Regions from separate parts of the Streptomyces sp. NPDC001401 genome, predicted to be linked through region 2. Evidence: riboswitches for the same ligand, from Rfam matches in the RefSeq annotation. Region 2 holds a riboswitch; each other region holds the start of a gene.

Region 1 (5,075 bases), on a different contig from region 2:
GGCGAGGCGGTCTGTGCGACTGCGTCCCGTTACGTCATGCTCTGTGTTCATGATCGGCAAGTGGAGCGCGACCGTCGGCAGAGCGATCCGGCGCCCTTCGGCGCCCATGACATACACGCTGATCACCCTGTGCTGCCTGCTCTTCGTGACCGGCCCGGCGGCGGGTCTCAATCCGGTCCACGGCTCCGGCGACACGCTGCTCGCCGCCCAGCGCGCCTATTTCCACCGCTGGGGCGTGGTCCCGGCCGAGCTGTTCCAGGGCTCCCCCAGGGCCGCCCTGACCCCCGCCACGGCCCTGTTCGTCCATGGCAGCTGGGTGCACCTGCTCGGCAACATGCTCTTCCTCTACGTCTTCGGGGTGATGACCGAGGAACGGATGGGCCGCGTCCAGTTCACGCTCTTCTACGTCGGCTGCGGCTACCTCGCGCTGCTGGGGTACGCGGCGGCCAATTCGACGTCCCAGCAGTCCCTGGTCGGCGCCTCCGGGGCGATCTCGGCGGTACTGGGCGCTTTCCTGTACCTGTTCCCCGGGGCCAGGGTGACCAGCCTTCTGCCGTTCCTGTTCTTCCTCCCCCTGCGCTTCCCCGCATGGATCGTGCTGCCCTTCTGGGCGGCCCTGCAGTGGCTGGCGGCCGGGCATGCGGCGACGGGACCGGGGGTGGCCTATCTGGCCCACCTGGTGGGCTTCGGCCTGGGCTTCGTCTACGCCTGGGTCCGATTCGGCCGTACGACTAGAGTGAGATCCGCCCCAGCTCCGGCCCCCGAGGGAGAGAACCAGCCGTGATCACCGCGATCGTCCTCATCAAGACCAGCGTGGACCGGATCCCCGAGATCGCGGAGCGGATCGCTTCGCTGGAGAGCGTGAGTGAAGTCTTTTCCGTCACCGGTACGTATGACCTGATCGCCATGGTGCGGGTGAAGCAGCACGAGGATCTTGCTGACGTGATTCCCGGCAGTATCAGCAAGATCCCCGGGGTCGAGGCGACGGACACGCATGTCGCTTTCCGGACGTACTCGCAGCATGACCTCGAGGCTGCGTTTGCCATTGGGCTGGATTCGTGATCGGCGCCTAGGCGTTTGCGGGGCGCGGAGCGTTTGCGGCAACCGGTCCGTTGTGGCTGGTCGCGCCCACGCGGCGGAGCCGCATGTCGATACAGCCCCGCGCCCCTGAAGAAGGGGCAGCTACTCAGACCGCGGGGACGCAGCGGCCGTCCTCCGTGCGGTACTGCCACTTCGCGCCGCTGCGCACGAGCTCCTTCACCGCGTTGACGAAGCGCTCGACGTGCTCGTCCGGCGTCCCTGCTCCGAAGCTGACGCGGATCGCGTTGAGGGACTTCTCGCCGGGGGCGGCCTCGGGGGCGCCGCACTCGCCCTGGGTCTGCGGGTCGCTGCCCAGGAGGGTGCGGACGAGGGGGTGGGCGCAGAAGAGGCCGTCGCGGACGCCGATGCCGTACTCGGCGGAGAGGGCCGCGGCGAAGTGGGAGCTGTTCCAGCCCTCGACGACGAAGGAGATCACGCCGACCCGGGGGGCGTCGTCGCCGAAGAGCGAGAGGACCCGCACCTCGGGCACCTCGGCGAGGCCCGCCCGGACGGTGTCGATCAGGTGCTGCTCGCGGGCGACGAGGGTGTCGAAGCCGGCCTCGGTGAGCGCCTTGCAGGCCGACGCGATGGAGTAGGCGCCGATCACGTTCGGGGAGCCGGCCTCGTGGCGGGCCGCGCTCTCGTGCCACTCCACGTCCACTCCCCCGTCCTCGCGCCGCGTGACCTTGCGGCTGGCGCCGCCGCCCGCGAGGTAGGGGTCGGCGGCCTGCAGCCAGTCGGCACGGCCGGCCAGCACGCCGGAGCCGAACGGGGCGTACAGCTTGTGGCCGGAGAAGGCGACCCAGTCGACGTCGAGGTCCTGCACGGAGACCGGGTGGTGCGGGGCGAGCTGGGCGGCGTCCAGGACGATGCGGGCGCCGTGCGCGTGGGCCGCGGCGGCCAGCTCGCGGACCGGCCACAGCTCGCCGGTGACGTTCGAGGCGCCGGTGACACAGACCAGGGCCGGGCCGTACGGGTCGCGGTCGGCGAGGGCCTTCTCCAGGGTCTCCACCGCCTGCGCCGGGGTGCGCGGGGCGTTGAGGTAGGTGACCCGGGCGTCCTTCCAGGGCAGCAGGCTCGCGTGGTGCTCGGTCTCGAAGACGAAGACCTGGCAGTCGGCAGGGAGGGCCTGCGCGAGGAGGTTTAGGGAGTCCGTCGTCGAGCGGGTGAAGATCAGCTGGTCGTCGGTGCGGCAGTCCAGGAACTCGGCGACCGTCTTGCGGGCGTTCTCGAACAGGTCGGTGGAGAGCTGCGAGAGGTAGCCGGCGCCGCGGTGGACGCTGCCGTAGTACGGGGCGTAGGCCGCCACGTCGTCCCAGACGCGCTGCAGGGCGGGGGCGCTGGCCGCGTAGTCGAGCGCGGCGTAGGTGACTTCGCCGCCCGTGACGAGCGGGACGGTGACATCCCGGCCCAGAACGGGCAGCGGGGCACAAATGGCGGTGGCGACGGCAGCGGTGGAGACAGACATGGCGAACTCCTGTGAGGGGTAAGCGGAATCGCCGTACCGGACGGTGCGTCGACGGCACGGGAGAAGGTGAAGGGGGTATGCGGAGGCGGGGCTCGGCGCCCTATCGCATTCGCTTGCTCACAGAAGGCTCCCTCGATGACCAGGACCCCTGGTGTCTTTCGAGGGGCCCGCGCTTGCCGTAGACCTCGCTGCCTACGGCCTGGTCTTCACCCGGGGCACCCCGCCACGGACGGAGGGTTGCCGGACAGTCGGCCGGGGCCTCATGACTGTCACTCATGACCTGGAAAGGAACGTACGTGAAGTGATCGCGGTCCCGCAACTCGTGTCCGAACTACGGGACCGCGGTCCTCTGCTACGCGTTGCTGGCCGCCACCCAGCGCTCCAGCGCCCGCTTGGCCGCGCCGGAGTCGATCGACTCCGCCGCCTTGTCCATGCCGGCCCGGATCTGCTCGGCCAGCGTCCCGGGGCCCGGGTCGAGAGCCACGAGCGCAGCCGCCGAGTTCAGCAGTACGGCGTCACGTACGGGGCCGGTCTCGCCGTCGAGGAGGCGGCGGGCGACCTCCGCGTTGTACGACGGGTCGGCACCGCGCAGGGCCTCCACCGGGACCAGCTCGAGGCCGACGTCGCGGGGGTCGAACGACTCCTCGGTGACCTTGCCGTCGCGCACGATCCAGACGTGGGAGGTGGCCGTCGTCGTCAGCTCGTCCAGGCCGTCGTCGCCGCGGAAGACGAGGGAGGAGTTGCCTCGTTCGGCCAGGACGCCCGCGATCATCGGCGCGATGCGCGGGTCGGCTACACCGACTGCCTGTGCCTTCACCTTCGCCGGGTTGGTCAGCGGGCCGAGGGCGTTGAAGACCGTCCGGATGCCCAACTGGCCGCGAGCGGCGGCGACATGGCGCAGCGCCGGGTGGAACTTGACCGCGAAGCAGAAGGTGATGCCCGCCTCCTCCGCGACCTCGGCCACCCGCTTCGGCGTGAGGTCGAGGTTGACGCCGAGCTTCTCCAGGACGTCCGAGGCGCCCGACGCCGACGAGGCCGCGCGGTTGCCGTGCTTGACGACCTTGGCGCCGGTTCCGGCCACCACGATCGCCGACATCGTGGAGATGTTCACCGTCTTCGCGCCGTCGCCGCCCGTGCCGACGATGTCGACGGTGCGGCCCGACACCTCGATCACATTGGCGTGCTCGTACATCGCGCGGACCACGCCGGTGATCTCCTCGACGGTCTCGCCCTTGGCCCGCAGGGCGACCACGAAGCCCGCGATCTGGGCGTCCGTCGCCTCGCCGCGCATGATCCGGTCCATCGCCCAGGCCGTCGCGTCGGCGCTCTGGTCGCGGCCGGACAGCAGCGCGTTCAGTACCTCGGGCCAGGAACGGCCCGCCGCGGTGTCGCCTCCAGCGGGGGTCACAGCGCTCATAAGGCCGCTCCTGGGTGTCGTAGAAGAGTGTGAAGAAGCATGTGAACTCGTCGAAGAGTTCCGACACCCACCCTATCCAGCCCGAAGGCAAGGCGAAGGGCCCCGTCCGAACACCGGACGGGGCCCTTCTACCGTGGCTGTGGCGAGCCGCAGCGATCAGTGGTGGCCGTGGCCGCTCGTGATCTCCTTGTACTCCTCGACGGTCGGCTTCGGAATCTGGGCCTCCTCGCCGAAGTACGCCTCGCTGAGCTTGGCGCGCAGCCGCTCGGAGCCCTTGACCTTGCGCTCGACGCCGTTCTCGTCGACCGTCGGGCCGATCTCGGCCGGCTTGTACTGCTCGTGCGCCGTGAGCGTGTGCAGCGCGTCCTGGCTGAGCGGCTCGTGGACCTCGATGAACTCACCGTGCGGCAGGCGCTTGATGATGCCCGACTCGCGGCCGTGCAGCACCTTGTCCTTGTCCCGGCGCTGGAGGCCGAGGCAGATCCGCTTGGTGGCGATGAACGTGAGGACCGGCACGACGAAGAAGCCGACGCGCACGAACCAGGTGATCGCGTTGATCGACAGGTGGAAGTGCGTGGCCCACAGGTCGTTGCCGCCACCGACCATCAGCACGAAGTACCAGGAGATCCACGCGGCACCGAACGCGGTACGCGTCGGGGCGTTGCGCGGACGGTCCAGGATGTGGTGCTCGCGCTTGTCGCCGGTGACCCAGGACTCGATGAACGGGTAGACCGCGATCGCGACCAGGACCAGCGGGAAGATCACCAGCGGGATGAACACGCCCAGGACGAGCGTGTGGCCCCAGAGATTGATCTCCCAGCCCGGCATCGTACGGATCAGGCCCTCGGAGAAGCCCATGTACCAGTCGGGCTGGGCGCCGGTGGACACCTGGTCCGGACGGTAGGGGCCCATGGCCCAGATCGGGTTGATCGAGGCGATCGCCGCGATGGCCGTGATGACGCCGAAGACCAGGAAGAAGAAGCCGCCGGCCTTCGCCATGTACACGGGCAGCAGGGGCATGCCGACGACGTTGTTGTTCGTCTTTCCGGGACCCGCGAACTGCGTGTGCTTGTGGTAGAAGACCAGGATCAGGTGGCCCACCATCAGGCC
Region 2 (5,075 bases):
ACGGGAGTTGATCTCCTCGGCCAGGCGCTGCACCTCGGCCGTGTAGTCGCGGTAGACGGCCAGGTCCTGGCGGGACGGGTACGCGAAGGCGACATGCACCACCCGCTCGCGCCACTCCGGACGGTCGTCGAGGAGCTGCCGGTAGGCCAGCAGGCCGCGCACGATGTTCTTCGAGAGCTCGGTCCGGTCGACCCGCACGATCGCCTTCCGGCCCGCGCCGATCTGCCCCCGCAGGGCGGCCATCCGCTCGTCGACGTCCGCCTCGTGCGACCGCTGCCGCAGGAAGTCGGCGTCCGCGCCCAGCCCGTGCACCCCGATCCGGGTATTGCCGAGCCCGCCCACCAGCTCCGTACAGGACGCCGTGAACGCGTCCGCCCAGCGCCGGGTCAGAAAACCCAGCCGGTCGGCGCCCAGCATCCCGCGCAGGAGCTGCTCGGCGATGTCGTCCGGCAGCATCCGGAAGTAGTCCACCGGCGCCCACGGCGTGTGCGAGAAGTGCCCGATCCTGAGGTCCGGCCGCAGCTCCCGCAGCATCCCCGGCACCAGACACAGGTGATAGTCCTGTACGAGGACCGCGGCCCCCTCGGCCGCCTCCTGGGCCAGCGCCTCGGCGAACGCCCGGTTGTAGGTCTCGTACGACGCCCACTGCCGCCGGAACTCCGCGTCGAAGACCGGCTCCAGCGGCGTCTGGTACAGCATGTGATGGACGAACCAGAGCACGGAGTTGGCGATGCCGTTGTAAGCGTCGGCGTGCACGCCGGCCGGGATGTCCAGCATCCGCACACCGTCCTCGCCGACCCCGCGCCGGACCGCCTCGCGGTCGCCGTCGGACAGCGCCGAGCACACCCACAGGGCGTCCGCGTCCGGCCCGATCGCGGACAGGCCGGAGACCAGCCCGCCGCCACCGCGCCTGGCGGACAGCGAGCCGTCCTCCTGTACCTCGTACGAGACCGGGCCGCGGTTGGACGCGACCAGCACCTGATGACCAGTGTGCTGACCTGCGTCATCGGCAGCGTGATGACCTGCGCCGTGCGTGGAAGCCATACGCCACAACCTAGCCCGGCCCGGAAACGCTCAAACGTACGGCTGGGCTTCGCGGGTGGACCGTATACACCGCGTAACGCGCCGCCTCAGGCGACCTTGCGCGACGCGTACTCGGTGATCTCCACCATCGGCGGCCGCTCCTCCGTGTCCACGGAGTAGGTGCGCGGCTCGAAGCCGTCCTCGCCCCGTTCGAACTGGGTGAGCGAGGGGCGGATCAGGTGCCCGCGGGCCAGCCGCAGCTGTGCCGTGCGGTAGATCGCGGCGGACATCCGGCCCAGCGCCTGCCCGTCCTGGTGCCGGTGCTTGCGCACCCCGACGTCCACCTGGGCGAGCGCGTCGAGGCCCACCAGATGCAGGGCGTCGACCAGCATGCCCAGCTCCACGCCGTACCCGACCGGGAAGGGCAGCTGTTCCAGCAGGCTGCGCCGGGCCGCGTACTCGCCGCCGAGCGGCTGCACGAAGCCGGCCAGCTGCGGCCAGTGCATGTTCAGCAGCGGGCGGGCCATCAGCTCGGTGACCCGGCCGCCCTGACCTGCAGCGCCGCCCAGCGGGCGGTCGTACATGCCCTTGACCAGGTCGATCCCCGGGTCGGTGAGCAGCGGGCCCACGATCCCCGAGACGAAGTCCGACGAGAACTCCTTCAGGTCGGCGTCGATGAAGCAGACAATGTCCCCGCTGGTGACGAGGAGCGAGCGCCACAGCACCTCGCCCTTGCCGGGGACGGTCGGGATGCGCGGCAGGATGTCGTCACGGTGGACGACCCTGGCCCCGGCCGCCGCGGCGACCTCGGACGTGCGGTCGGTGGACCCGGAGTCGACGACGACGATCTCGTCGACGAGCGGGACCTGCTGCATGAGGTCATGACGGATGATCGCGACAATGTCGCCGACCGTCTCCTCCTCGTTGAGCGCGGGCAGCACGACACTGACCGACTGTCCCGTGCGCTGCTTGGCAGCGAGGATCTTGTGGAGAGGGCGATCGGTCAGGGACCAGGAGCGGGTGCTCAGCCAGCGCTCGACTTCTTCCAGCACGTAGGCGGCTCCTCACTTTTGTCTCGCGGTTCGGACGACTCTCTCAACTGTCCTGGCCTTCGGTTACAGTCTTGAACAACGACGATGACCATCGCATGTCCGAGGTCGTCGGAGGGACAACCGAATACCGCTCATCCAGAGGGGCAGAGGGATACGGCCCGATGAAGCCCCGGCAACCCTCCAGTCGGTTCTCGTAGATCAGTGTTGATCATCCAGCGAGGCTCCCGGCTAGGGAAGGTGCCAAATCCGTCTCACGGCGAGATGCGTCGTGAGGAAGATGAGGAGAAAGGGCCTCGCCTCACATGGCTGCGCAGACTGTTGCAAGCACCACGAACTCCGTGAACACCGTCGATCTGGGTCCCGCCGCGGCTCTTTCCTGCCGCGAGTGCGGTCACCGGGTACCCCTTGGTCCGGTTTTCGCGTGCGAGGAGTGTTTCGGCCCGCTCGAGATCGCCTACGACTTCTCGGCCTACGACGCCGAGGAGCTCCGCAAGCAGATCGAGGCGGGTCCCGCGAACATCTGGCGTTACGCGCCCCTGCTGCCCGTCCCGGCGGACGTGGCCGACAAGCCCAACATCAACCCCGGCTGGACCAAGCTCGTCAAGGCCGACAACCTGGCGCGTGAGCTCGGCGTCGACGCCGGCAAGCTGTTCGTCAAGGACGACTCGGGCAACCCGACGCACTCCTTCAAGGACCGCGTGGTCGCCCAGGCCATCGAGGCCGCCCGCGCCTTCGACTTCACCACCCTGTCCTGCTCGTCCACCGGCAACCTCGCCGGTGCGGTGGGGGCCGCGGCGGCCCGCGCCGGGTTCCGTTCCTGCGTGTTCATCCCGCACGACCTGGAGCAGGGCAAGGTCGTCATGGCTGCCGTCTACGGCGGCGAGCTCGTCGGTATCGACGGCAACTACGACGACGTGAACCGCTTCTGCTCCGAGCTGATCGGCGACCCGGCCGGCGAGGGCTGGGGCTTCGTCAACGTCAACCTGCGGCCGTACTACGCGGAGGGCTCCAAGACCCTGGCGTACGAGATCTGCGAGCAGCTCGGCTGGCAGCTGCCGGACCAGCTGGTCGTGCCGATCGCCTCCGGCTCGCAGCTCACGAAGATCGACAAGGGTCTCCAGGAGCTGATCAAGCTTGGCCTCGTCGAGGACAAGCCGTACAAGATCTTCGGGGCGCAGGCCGAGGGGTGCAGCCCCGTTTCCGTCGCGTACAAGGCGGGGCACGACGTCGTACGGCCCCAGAAGCCGAACACCATCGCCAAGTCGCTGGCCATCGGCAACCCGGCGGATGGTCCTTACGTTCTCGACATTGCCCGTCGCACCGGGGGTGCGGTGGAGGACGTGAACGACGAGCAGGTGGTGGACGCCATCAAGCTGCTCGCCCGCACGGAGGGAATCTTCGCGGAGACCGCCGGGGGCGTGACCCTCGGTGTGACGAAGAAGCTGATCGAGAACGGGCTGCTGGACCCGAGCCTCACCACGGTCGTGCTCAACACCGGTGACGGGCTCAAGACGCTGGATGCGGTGGCGGGTACGGGTCTTACTGCGACGATCCGTCCCAGCCTCGAATCGTTCCGTGAGGCCGGGCTCGGCTAAGAGGTAGTTGTTCGGCCGCGGGCCGGTGGGGGCTGGTCGCGCCCACGCGGCGGCAGCCGCAAATCCAACACAGCCCCGCGCCCCTTAAAAAACCCTGACCGGAGGCACATTGTGAGCGTCAACGTCCGCATCCCCACCATCCTGCGCACCTACACCGGCGGGCAGGCCGAGGTCGCCGCCGAAGGTGCGACCCTCGGCGAGGTCATCGCCGATCTGGAGAAGAACCACACGGGTATCGCCGCCCGCGTTCTTGACGACCAGGGCAAGCTTCGCCGTTTCGTCAACGTGTACGTGAACGACGACGACGTGCGGTTCGAGCAGGGGCTGGAGACGGCGACTCCGGACGGTGCCGGCGTCTCGATCATCCCGGCCGTCGCCGGAGGCTGACCGAAACAGGTCGGACGACCGATTATTACCGTCGGTAACGCCGGTTACCAAGAGTTCACCGAATTGCCCCCTCCGTGAGAGAAGCGGAGGGGGCAATTCTGCATGGTTGAGCACGGTACAGTTGGGGAACCTGCTCCACTCCGCATGCCGGATGCATATGAGTTCTCTCTTCTCAGGCAGCGAGAAGTAGCCAAAGTGTGCAGGTTTTTTGCGTCTTATGCTCCTTTTATGGGGCCCGACTTGCCCTGAATTCAGGCGAATTCTCCGTAAATTCCCGACCAGTCGTGCCCGGAATTCTCGTCCGATTGACCTGTTGCAGACGGCAGTTGGACAGATACATTCAGCCGCGGTCGACGCGTTCCGGCGCACGCCCCCAACCGTGGGGGGTGAGGTCTGACCCGGATCCGCGAAGTGTGGATCTGTGCAAGGGCCAGTAATAGGGGAGTTAGGCATGGCTCAGGGCACCGTCAAGTGGTTCAACGCGGAGAAGGGGTACGGCTTCATCGCGGTCGACGGTGGTGCGGATGTTTTCGTCCACTACAGTGCGATTCAGATGGACGGCTACCGCACCCTGGAAGAGGGTCAGCGGGTCGATTTCGAGATCTCGCAGGGCCAGAAGGGGCCGCAGGCGGACATGGTCCGACTGGCGACCAGCTGAAGCACGCGCCGGGTTAACTGCAGCGACGTTCTTCTGTTCTTGATCGAAGGGCTCGTACCTCCTGGGTACGGGCCCTTCGGCATGCTCGAGCCGGGGTCGGGTGTGCGGGCCCAGCCTCCGAGAGGCGCTTGCACTCGCAGGGGGCGAGTGCTAATCATTGGCGTTAGCACTCTGAAGGTGAGAGTGACAACGAAGGACCGGGTCGGTGAGGCCCGCAGGCCGGGTGGGGAAGGAACCTGCAAGGCATGCGAGCCGTCCGTCGCGGGCGCGGGCGCGGTCCGAAGGAATCACCCCCAGTCCTGGAGGGACCACTTCACATGGCCAAGATCATCGCGTTCGACGAGGAGGCGCGGCGCGGCC
Region 3 (5,075 bases), on a different contig from region 2:
CGTTGTCGAGGTCGACCTGGTCGAACACGATCGCCTTGTGCTCGTTGAGGGCCTGACGGAGCGTCGTGATCGTCGCGGGGTCGGGGGGCGCCGTGAGGTCGACGCCCTCGACGACCGCGCCGATGCGGCTCGTGAGTTTACGGATGGACGGAGACATGCGGAGCTCCGAGAACTGTGAATGTCAGATTCAGGTCAAGGACGCGCAGCTTGCGGCCGCCGGTGCGTCAATGCACCGGCAGCCGACTGCGCGGACCTACCTCTGCCCCGGAATCGGGGACGAGAGGAGAGAAGAAAGAAGAAGAAGGAGGACCGGAGAGAGGAGGGTCCTCAACGACAACAGAACGCGCTGGAGACGTGCGCCAGGTCGATGTGGCGCCGCCGAGTCAAATCCACGCGCGGGGTCATGGAACGTGAGTTGAGCAGACGCCCGCGCCCTCGGTCAATGGGTTCCGGACAGGTATCACATTGCGGAAACCTGGAACGTCTCGGCGCAGCCGTGCGCCGCGTCCCTGCTCGCCAGGGAGCGGGGCGTGGGCTTCCGCCTGCGTGCGGCCCCCGCTCCGGCCGATCCGTGAACCCTCACTCCGGCCGATCCGTGAAAAGGTACTGCCGATGAGCAGACCCGAATCCGAGTTCCACCGTCCCCCGGCACCCTGGCGGCGGCCGCCCGGCGCGCCCGCCGGCGTGTGGGAGCAGATGCTGGCCGTGGATCCCGAGACGGGAGACGCCACCGTGCTCCAGCGGTACGAACCCGGGACGGACACCAGCCCGCAGGGCGCCGCCCGACACGACTTCTTCGAGGAGGTGTACATCCTCGACGGCTCCCTCACCGACCTGCGCCTCGGCGAGACGTTCACCGCGGGGATGTACGCGTACCGGCACCCGGGGATGGAGCACGGGCCGTGGACGAGCCCGGAGGGCGTGATGATGTTCGTGATCCGCAGCCATACGTCCAGCCGGGGCAGCCGCGGCCACGACGGCGTCGCCTCCCCCGACGCGCCCTAGCCGTCCGCGACGGCACCGGCCTCGACGCGCTGCTCAACGCCCGTGGCCATTCCCACGCGGCGGCGGTGTGCTCGCTGTCGGCAGGTCGCGCCGCAGTAACGCGCGCGGCCGCCGGTGGCCCGGGCATCGAGCCGGGCCCCGCACTCCTCACACCGTGGCGCCGCGTGCAGCGTGCAGCGTGCAGCGTCCCGGGACTGTCACGACAACCCCGCCCTTCCGTGACCGGTGCGGAATTCCGCAGACCCTCCAGTGCCAGGTGCACCATGCGAGTGCCGCCGGTCCGGTCGCGGTGAGCGGCCCGTATCGTTCCGCACCCGACAGTGAGCGCGGCGACATCGTCCGCGCGTCACACGCGTGCTTGCGCCCGTACGACGTCTCGACGACCTCGAGGAGGAAGCCGAAGAACGCCGGCACAGGGGCAGTTCGGGCAGCCCATCGTGCGGCGTCCACCAAGTCGTCGACCTGCTGGACGAGTACGGCCTCCAGCAGGATCTCCTTGCTGGGGAAGTGCCGGTACACGGTGCCGGCGCCGACCCCGGCCTGCCCTGCGATCGCGCCGAGCGAGACGTCGAGGCCGTGCTAGTCGATGTCACCCACTCCGGGGGATCGACCGCGAGTGGTGAGTCGATCACTCGCCTGGGCCAGCCTGTGACGCGGTCCACGCCGGGTCCGGGCACTTCGGGCAAAAACGCACGGAATGCTCCCGCCCGCCTCGTGGCAAGCGGGCACGAGAGGAAGTAGAACGAGGGGCAAGGGACCCGCCCCGGGCCCCCTCACCCCCCAGGAGGAGCCATGACCCAGACCGGCCCCATGACCGCCATGAGCAAGGAGATGCAGGACTGCGTCGAGGCGTGCATGTCCTGCCACGCCGTGTGCGAGGAGACCATGAGCGCCTGCATGCAGATGGGCGGCGCGCCCTCGATGCAGATCATGCGCGCGGTCATGGACTGCTCCGAGATGACCCGGATGTGCGCGGACATGATGATGCGCCGCTCACCCATGTCGGCCGAGATGTGCGCGATGTGCGCCAAGGCGTGCGACATGTGCGCCGAGGCGTGTATGTCCATGCCGGACGACCCGATGATGATGCGCTGCGCGGAGGCGTGTCGCCGCACCGCCGAGATGTGCCGCGCGATGTCGGGCGCCACGATGTGAGCCCTGCCTGATCGGCGTCGAGGGCACCCGCAGCCAGGTGCCCTCGACGCCGACAGCTGATGCTGTGACCGCGGGAGCGCACAGCCCGTTCGCTCAGTCGACCGGCGTGGCGGCGAGCGGTGGCAGATCCAGGTGGTCGCACAGGGTGCTGCCCCGGTACTCGGTGCGGAGGACACCCCGGCTCTGGAGTTCCGGGAGCGGCGCGCCGGCGAAGGTGACGAGGGCGAAGCCGGCGTGCTCGGCGAAGACGGCCGCCTCACGCACCGCCCGTGCGGTCGGGGTCACTTGGGCGGCGGGGTGGGCGCCGCCGTCGGCCTCCAGGGCGAGGTGCACACCGGGCAGCCGGTGTGGCGGTCCGTCATGGGGAGTTCCTCCGGTGGACGGCTCGGATGCAGGTGTGTGGTCAGGGGTAGGGGGCGGCCGGTCGCCACGGACCGGGAGATCGGCGGCGCGGGCGGCGAGGGCGCCCTCCGTGTCAGCCACACATCCCGGCACGTGAGACGGCCCCGCTCTCTCGAACAGGGCCCCCCGATTCCGGCATTGACGTACGACAAGACCGCTCCGTAGCATCGCGATCGGCATTGAGTGTCAGCGTCAAGCCCTGGCTCGCTGACCGGCAACCCTCCCGCGCGGTGGGGTGCTCCAGGTGAAAGCCCGGCGGGGTCATCGACGACTCCCGCAAGCGCGTGGCCCCGCAACCGGGGCCGGAGATGGGGGGACCGGCATGCGGCACTGCGGTGACCTGCCCGCCTCCTTCGCCGACGCCACGGCGTTCTCCCGGCTCTCGCGCCGACGCCACATCGATCTGAAGCGCTCGACCAGCTGCTTCTGTCAGGCCTGACGAGCCCGGTCGGCGCCGGCTGACGTCCGTCACCGGCCACAGCTGCATCGCGCCTCTCCCGTTGCCGCCTCTCGCGGTGTCCTCCCCCTGACCCCCTGTCTGTACAGCGCACCCCGTTCCCGGTGTCGATCCGGCCGGGGCCGCACGCCCATGCACGGCCGTGCCTCGCACGGCACCCCGTGCCTGGTGACACGAGTAGGAGAAACCCCTCCGTGACAGCACTTCCGGATTCCAGACTGTCCCGACCGTCTTTCCGCACCTCTCGATGGGCATCCCTGGCCGCCCTTCTGACCACCAGTGTTCTGCTGACCGCCTGCGGTTCGAGTGGCGAAGGCTCCGGCAGCGGAAGCGGCCAACCGAAGTCCGGCGGCACTTTGACCTTCGCGGTGGGGTCCGACGCCGGCTGCGTGGACCCGCAGCAGGTCGGCAGCAACGAGAGCATCTACTCGGTGCGCCAGACCGTGGACTCCCTGACCGACCAGGACCCCAAGACCGGCAAGATCGTGCCGTGGCTGGCCAAGAGCTGGGACATCGAAGCCAAGGCAACGACGTTCACCTTCCACCTGCGGTCGGGCGTCACCTTCAGCGACGGCTCGAAGCTGACCGCGCAGGTGGTCAAGGACAACTTCGACGCGGTGCCGAAGCTCGGCCCCCTGGGCGTCCTCGCGCAGGGCTTCCTGAGCGGGGTCAAGAGCACCACCGTGGTCGACCCGCTCACCGTCAAGGTGGTCTTCAAGCAGCCCAACGCCCAGTTCCTGCAAGCGACTTCGACCCACTCGCTGGGTATCGAGTCGTCGGCGAGCGTGAAGAAGACCCCGCAGCAGAAGTGCAGCAACGGCGTGATCGGTTCCGGGCCGTTCGTGCTGAAGCAGTATGTGCAGAACCAGTCGATCACTCTGGCCAAGCGCACCGGCTACGCCTGGGGCTCCTCGCTGCGGTCCAAGAAGGGCGAGGCCTACCTGGACAAGCTGGTGTTCAAGGTCGTGCCCGAGGCGGGAGTGCGGGCCGGCAGTCTCCAGTCCGGGCAGGTCGACGCGATCAGCAGCGTCGGCAAGGCCAACGAGGCGGCACTGAAGGGTGGTCAGGTCACCCTCCTGCGCCGGGCCAACCCCGGCGTGGTGTTCGGCCTCGGGCTCAACAACTCGCGGCCGCTGCTGAAGGACGCGAAGGTGCGCCAGGCGATCGTGGCGGCCGTCGACCGGAAGCAGATCGCCGACACCGTGTTCCCGACCGGCACCCAGCCGGCGACCAGCGTCCTGGCGCACACCACGCCCGACTACACCGATCTCTCCTCGGACCTCGCCTTCGACGCGGCCAAGGCCAAGTCCCTGCTGGACGCGGCCGGTTGGAAGGCGGGCAGCGGCGGTATCCGCGCCAAGAGCGGCAACAAGCTGAGCCTGACCATCACCTGGTTCCCCAACGCGGCCACCAACCAGCCCGCACTGGAGCTGGTCCAGCAGCAGCTGAAGGCCGTCGGGATCGATGTGGTGCTCAGGCAGCGCCAGGTCAGCGAGTTCGCCACCACGCTCCAGCGCGGTGACTACGACGTGGTGTGGGGCAACGTGACCCGCTCCGACCCGGACATCCTGCGCAGCTCCTTCTCCTCCCAGCTGGCCAACTTCTACCGGCTGCCTGCCAGTTCCCTGGATACGGCGCTGTCCGGGCAGGCCGCGACCACGGACACCGCGAAGCGCGCGCAGCTGGTGGCCGAGGCGCAGAAGCTGATCGTGCAGAACGCGTACAACGTGCCGGTGGTGGAGCTCCAGACCCAGTTGGCCGTGTCGAAGAAGGTGCACAGCCTCGACTTCGACTCGGGCAGCCGCATCCAGCTGCACGACACCTGGATCGGCTAGCGCATGCGCCGCTATGTGATCAAACGGCTGGCGCAGGCGGTCGGCGTGCTGTGGGCGGCGTACACGGTGTCGTTCCTGGTGCTGGACTTCCTGCCCGGCGACCCGGTCTCCGCGATGGCCGGTGCCGGGATGGACTCGGGGGACGTCGACCCGGCCCGGCTCGCCGCGCTGCGGCACGAGTACGGCTTCGACAAGCCGGTGCTGGTGCAGTACGCCGACTA

Evidence for each region. A riboswitch is a leader RNA that binds a small molecule or an ion and turns the genes downstream of it on or off. The one in region 2 is predicted to bind S-adenosylmethionine.
Region 1: another riboswitch for S-adenosylmethionine. It lies ahead of ACFY10_RS02410 (aminotransferase class V-fold PLP-dependent enzyme); the one in region 2 lies ahead of thrC (threonine synthase).
Region 3: another riboswitch for S-adenosylmethionine. It lies ahead of ACFY10_RS21510 (putative leader peptide); the one in region 2 lies ahead of thrC (threonine synthase).

What each region holds. Positions count from the first base shown of each region.
Region 1 is NZ_JBIAWI010000001.1:513,468-518,542, forward strand. It holds gene ACFY10_RS02400 (rhomboid family intramembrane serine protease) at 50-784, shown strand; gene ACFY10_RS02405 (Lrp/AsnC family transcriptional regulator) at 781-1,062, shown strand; gene ACFY10_RS02410 (aminotransferase class V-fold PLP-dependent enzyme) at 1,187-2,548, opposite strand; SAM riboswitch class IV at 2,713-2,829, opposite strand; gene trpD (anthranilate phosphoribosyltransferase) at 2,901-3,965, opposite strand; gene ACFY10_RS02420 (cytochrome bc complex cytochrome b subunit) at 4,122-5,075, opposite strand, start outside.
Region 2 is NZ_JBIAWI010000005.1:562,080-567,154, reverse strand. It holds gene ACFY10_RS21030 (trehalose-6-phosphate synthase) at 1-1,044, opposite strand, end outside; gene ACFY10_RS21025 (glucosyl-3-phosphoglycerate synthase) at 1,131-2,075, opposite strand; SAM riboswitch class I at 2,204-2,359, shown strand; gene thrC (threonine synthase) at 2,378-3,670, shown strand; gene ACFY10_RS21015 (ubiquitin-like small modifier protein 1) at 3,782-4,057, shown strand; gene ACFY10_RS21010 (cold-shock protein) at 4,509-4,715, shown strand; gene groL (chaperonin GroEL) at 5,033-5,075, shown strand, end outside.
Region 3 is NZ_JBIAWI010000006.1:61,998-67,072, reverse strand. It holds gene ACFY10_RS21535 (TauD/TfdA dioxygenase family protein) at 1-157, opposite strand, end outside; gene ACFY10_RS21530 (cupin domain-containing protein) at 613-1,005, shown strand; gene ACFY10_RS21525 (hypothetical protein) at 1,153-1,524, opposite strand; gene ACFY10_RS21520 (four-helix bundle copper-binding protein) at 1,798-2,160, shown strand; gene ACFY10_RS21515 (hypothetical protein) at 2,254-2,643, opposite strand; SAM riboswitch class IV at 2,738-2,851, shown strand; gene ACFY10_RS21510 (putative leader peptide) at 2,885-3,001, shown strand; gene ACFY10_RS21505 (ABC transporter substrate-binding protein) at 3,238-4,854, shown strand; gene ACFY10_RS21500 (ABC transporter permease) at 4,858-5,075, shown strand, end outside.